2 regions of the Streptomyces sp. NPDC036822 genome follow, and region 1 is predicted to be linked to the other one. Evidence: riboswitches for the same ligand, from Rfam matches in the RefSeq annotation. Region 1 holds a riboswitch; the other holds the start of a gene.
The links. A riboswitch is a leader RNA that binds a small molecule or an ion and turns the genes downstream of it on or off. The one in region 1 is predicted to bind cobalamin.
Positions count from the first base shown of each region.

Region 2: it holds a riboswitch for cobalamin, as region 1 does, so the genes downstream of both, ACZ68P_RS14475 (energy-coupling factor ABC transporter permease) here and ACZ68P_RS02670 (prenyltransferase/squalene oxidase repeat-containing protein) in region 1, are expected to answer to the same signal.

Region 1 covers NZ_JBVJPY010000001.1:577,075-579,261, forward strand. The annotation lists gene ACZ68P_RS02665 (MBL fold metallo-hydrolase) at 1-323, shown strand, start outside; cobalamin riboswitch at 638-762, shown strand; gene ACZ68P_RS02670 (prenyltransferase/squalene oxidase repeat-containing protein) at 804-2,072, shown strand; gene ACZ68P_RS02675 (SCO2322 family protein) at 2,069-2,187, shown strand, end outside.
Region 2 covers NZ_JBVJPY010000005.1:274,968-277,154, reverse strand. The annotation lists gene dhaL (dihydroxyacetone kinase subunit DhaL) at 1-131, shown strand, start outside; gene ACZ68P_RS14480 (PTS-dependent dihydroxyacetone kinase phosphotransferase subunit DhaM) at 128-535, shown strand; cobalamin riboswitch at 607-817, shown strand; gene ACZ68P_RS14475 (energy-coupling factor ABC transporter permease) at 847-1,545, shown strand; gene ACZ68P_RS14470 (energy-coupling factor ABC transporter substrate-binding protein) at 1,545-1,886, shown strand; gene cbiQ (cobalt ECF transporter T component CbiQ) at 1,893-2,187, shown strand, end outside.

The sequences.
Region 1 (2,187 bases):
CGCTGGAGCGGATCGGCCGCCTCGGCGTCGCGGAGGTGCTCCCCGCCCACCAGTACGCCTTCGCCGACGCGGCCGGGCGGGTCCGCGAGCTCCTCGACCACCACGAGGAGCGGCTGACGGGCCTCCTCGCCCTGCTGGCCACCCCCCTGACCCCGTGGCAGCTCGCCGAACGGATGGAGTGGAACCGCCCCTGGGAGCAGATCCCGTACGGCTCCCGGACCATCGCGGTCAGCGAGGCCGAGGCGCATCTGCGGCGACTGGTGAAACTGGGCCGCGCGGAACCGGCGGCCGGCACGGACCCGGTGGCGTACGTGGCGGTCTGACCGGGGAGCCTGGTGTGTCGGTCCGACCCGGCGGCCCGGTGTGGCGGTCCGCGGGTTCTACGGCACCCCTGGCGCCGGCGGCGGTCCGGCCGGGGTCCCGGGAGGCGGTCGCCCGTGGGGCCCGATCGGGCACGCCGTCACCAGGCGCTTGCGCCGTCGGCCGCGCCCGGGGGCCGGCTGCGGGCACGCCGGCGCCTCGTCGTTCCGCCGTCGGCCGCGCCCCGGGGGCCGCCGGGTGTGAGGCACCTCGCACTCCCCGGCCGCCCGGGCTACGGGCCGGTAGAGTGTGCCCGTCGTCATCATGCCCGTACGGGGGGAAGCCGGTGGAAATCCGGCACTGACCCGCAACCGTGAGCCACCCCGTGTGGTGAGTCGGAATGCCCCGTCCGGGACGTGAACGCCGGCACCGTCGAGGAATACGGAGCCGAGCCTGGTGCCCTTGTGCGTGCCGGTGCCCGGCCGCAGGAGAGGCCAGCACGCATGACCACCGTCCGCCGCGGCGCCGCCGCGTTCGCAGCCGCCGCGCTGCTCTGCACCGGAACGGCTTCCGTCGCGGCCGCCGCGCCCTCCCCGTCCCCCACCCCCGCGCCGGTGATCCCCTCCGGTCTCTACGGCACCAAGGACCCGACGTACGACGGCGTCTGGCGCCAGTCGCTCGCCTTCATCGCGCAGCGCACGAACGGCATCCAGCCCGCCGAGCAGGCCGTCACCTGGCTCCAGCGGCAGCAGTGCGACAGCGGCGCCTTCTCCTCGTACCGCCCGGACCCCGCCAAGCCGTGCGCCCCGGCCACCATGCTGGACACCAACGCCACCGCCGTCGCCGTCCAGGCCCTCTCCGGCGTCAAGCGCGACAGCGCCGACCCCGAGGCGCTCGCCAAGGCCGCCAAGGCGGGCGCCGCCTGGCTGAAGGGCGTCCAGAACAAGGACGGCGGCTGGGGCTACAACCCCGGCAGCCCCAGCGACGCCAACTCCACCTCGATCGTGATCGGCGCCCTCGCCGCGCTCGGCGAGAAGCCGGGCGAGGTGACGTCCGCCGACGGCAAGACCCCGTACGACGCGCTGCTCGGCTTCGCCGTCCCCTGCGCCACCAAGGACGGGGCGGGCGCGTTCGCCTACCAGCCGGACAAGACCGGCAAGCTCCTCGCGAACGCCGACGCCACCGCGGCCGCCACGCTCGCCGGGCTCGGCAAGGGCATCACCGCGCGCGGCGTGAAGCCCGCGCAGACGCCCACCTGCACCGACCTGCCCAAGCGGACGGTCGAGCGGGCCGCCCTCAACGGCGCCTCCTACCTGGCGGGCGCGCTGGCGAAGACCGGCCACCTGAACACGCCGCCGATGCCCGGCGCCGCCGAGTCGGCCCCGCTGCCGGACTACGGCAACACCGCCGACGCCGTCGTCGCCCTCGCGGCGACCGGCGCCACCAAGGAAGCGGCCGGGGCGCTGACCTGGCTGGAGAAGAACTCCGCCGCCTGGGCGCGGGAGAACGGCCCGGCCGCCTACGCCCAGCTGGTCTTCGCCGCCAACGCCATGGGTGTCGACCCGACCGCCTTCGGCTCCGCCGACCTCCTCGGCCGGCTCGCCGCCACCGGCCCGGCGCCGCAGTCCTCGCCGTCCGCCACGGCCTCGGCGAGCGACGAGAAGGCCGAGGACGGCGACGACTCCGGCTCGTTCGGCATCTGGTGGATCATCGGCATCGGCACGGTCGTCGGCGTCGGCATCGGCATCCTGCTGAGCGGTCGCAAGAAGTGAGGTCCGGGCGCCTCTCCGCGGCCGCGGCGGCCACCGCCGCGGTGGCCGCCGTCCTGACCGCGGCCGCCGCCGGCCCCGCCCAGGCCGCGGGATACCGGTACTGGTCCTTCTGGGA
Region 2 (2,187 bases), on a different contig from region 1:
TGGCGACCGTGCCGCTCCGGGCGCGCAAGGGCCGCGCCAGCTATCTGGGCGAACGCTCGATCGGGCACCAGGATCCGGGCGCCACCTCGTCCGCGCTGCTGATCGCCGCCCTCGCGGAGGTGGTCCCGTGACCGGCGGCCGGGTCGGCATCGTCCTCGTCTCGCACAGCGCCGCCGTGGCCTCGGCCGTCGCCGAACTCGCCCGGGGCCTCTCCGGTGGCGGCGCCACCGCGCCGATCCTGCCCGCCGGAGGGACTCCGGACGGCGGTCTCGGCACCAGCTCCGAACTGATCGCCGAGGCGGCGAAGGCGGTCGACCAGGGCGCCGGTGTCGCCCTGCTGGTCGATCTGGGCAGCGCCGTACTGACCGTCAAGGCGCTCCTCGCCGAGGGCGACGAACTTCCGGAGGGTGCGCGGCTCGTGGACGCGCCCTTCGTCGAGGGCGCGATCGCCGCGCTCGTCACGGCCACGGCGGGCGGGGATCTGGCCGCCGTGGAGGGGGCGGCCGCGGAGGCGTACACGTACCGAAAGGAGTGAGAGAGGGCGCGAGAGACTCGTCACACACCGTCCGCACGGGCCTCCGTGTTGTGATGCGCCTGGTCAACCCACTAATGTCACAGCGCCTTGGTGTACGGGAAACCGGTGCGGTACCGGTGCGGCCCTCGCCACTGTGATCGGGAAGTCCGGCTCCACCCTCTGGGGGGAAGACCCTTCAGGGGAGCCACTGCACCACCGCGGGAGACCGTTGCGGTGTGGGAAGGCGGAGCCGCGACGGCATGACCCGTCAGCCAGGAGACCGGCCAAGGTGCGTTGTCCATCCACGAGGTGCTGGAGAGGGTCTCCCGATCATGCATATAGCCGAGGGCTATCTACCCCCCGTGCACGCGGCCGCCTGGGGCGTCGCGTCCGCCCCCTTCGTCGTCCACGGCGTTCGTGCCCTGACCCGCGAGGTCAAGGCCCATCCCGAGTCCACCCTGCTGCTGGGTGCGGCCGGTGCGTTCACCTTCGTTCTGTCCGCTCTCAAGCTCCCTTCGGTGACGGGGAGTTGCTCCCACCCCACCGGCACGGGGCTGGGGGCGATCCTGTTCCGGCCGCCGGTGATGGCGGTCCTGGGCACGATCACCCTGCTGTTCCAGGCCCTGCTGCTCGCGCACGGCGGGCTCACCACGCTCGGCGCCAACGTGTTCTCGATGGCGATCGTCGGGCCCTGGGCCGGGTACGGGGTGTACCGGCTGCTGCGGCGGTTCGAGGTGCCGCTGATGGTGAGCGTGTTCTTCGGAGCGTTCGTCGCCGACCTCTCCACGTACTGCGTCACGAGCGTCCAGCTCGCGCTGGCCTTCCCGGACCCGGGCAGCGGCGTCGTGGGCGCGCTCGCCAAGTTCGGCGGCATCTTCGCCGTCACGCAGCTGCCGCTGGCGGTCAGCGAGGGGCTGCTCACGGTGCTCGTGATGCGGCTGCTGACGCAGTCCAGCAAGGGCGACCTGACCCGGCTCGGGGTGCTGCTCCCGGGCGACCGGAAGACCGAGAAGGCGGAGGCGAGCGCGTGATGAGCCGTAACGCCAAGATCAACACGCTGCTGCTGCTCGTCGTGGCGGCCCTGGCCGTGCTCCCGCTGATGCTAGGCCTCGGTGACCACAAGGAGGAGCCCTTCACCGGCGCCGACGGCGAGGCGGAGGTGGCGATCACGGAGATCGCTCCCGACTACGAGCCGTGGTTCAGCCCGCTCTACGAGCCTCCGTCCGGCGAGATCGAGTCGGCGCTGTTCTCGCTCCAGGCCGCCCTCGGCGCCGGTGTCCTGGCCTACTACTTCGGGCTGCGCAAGGGCCGCAGGCAGGGCGAGGCCCGAGCCGGGGCGAAGCCGCCGGCGAAGCCGTCCGGCGACGAGTAGGCGCGGATGCTGCCGATCGACGCGGCGGCGCACAGCAGTCGCTGGCGCCGCCGTCATCCGTGCGAGAAGGCGGCTCTGGGTTTCGGCCTGACGCTGTGCGCGGTGTGCCTGCCGCCGTGGCCGGGAGCCGTGCTCGTCGCCGCGGCCACCCTCGCGGTCCTCCTCGGTCCGGCCGGTGTCCCGGGACGCCAGCTGTGGCGGGCGTTCCGCATTCCGCTGGGCTTCTGCGTGACGGGCGCGGTTCCTCTGCTGTTCGAGGTGGGCGGCCCGCGCGGTGTCGTCGCCCTGGCACCGGACGGTC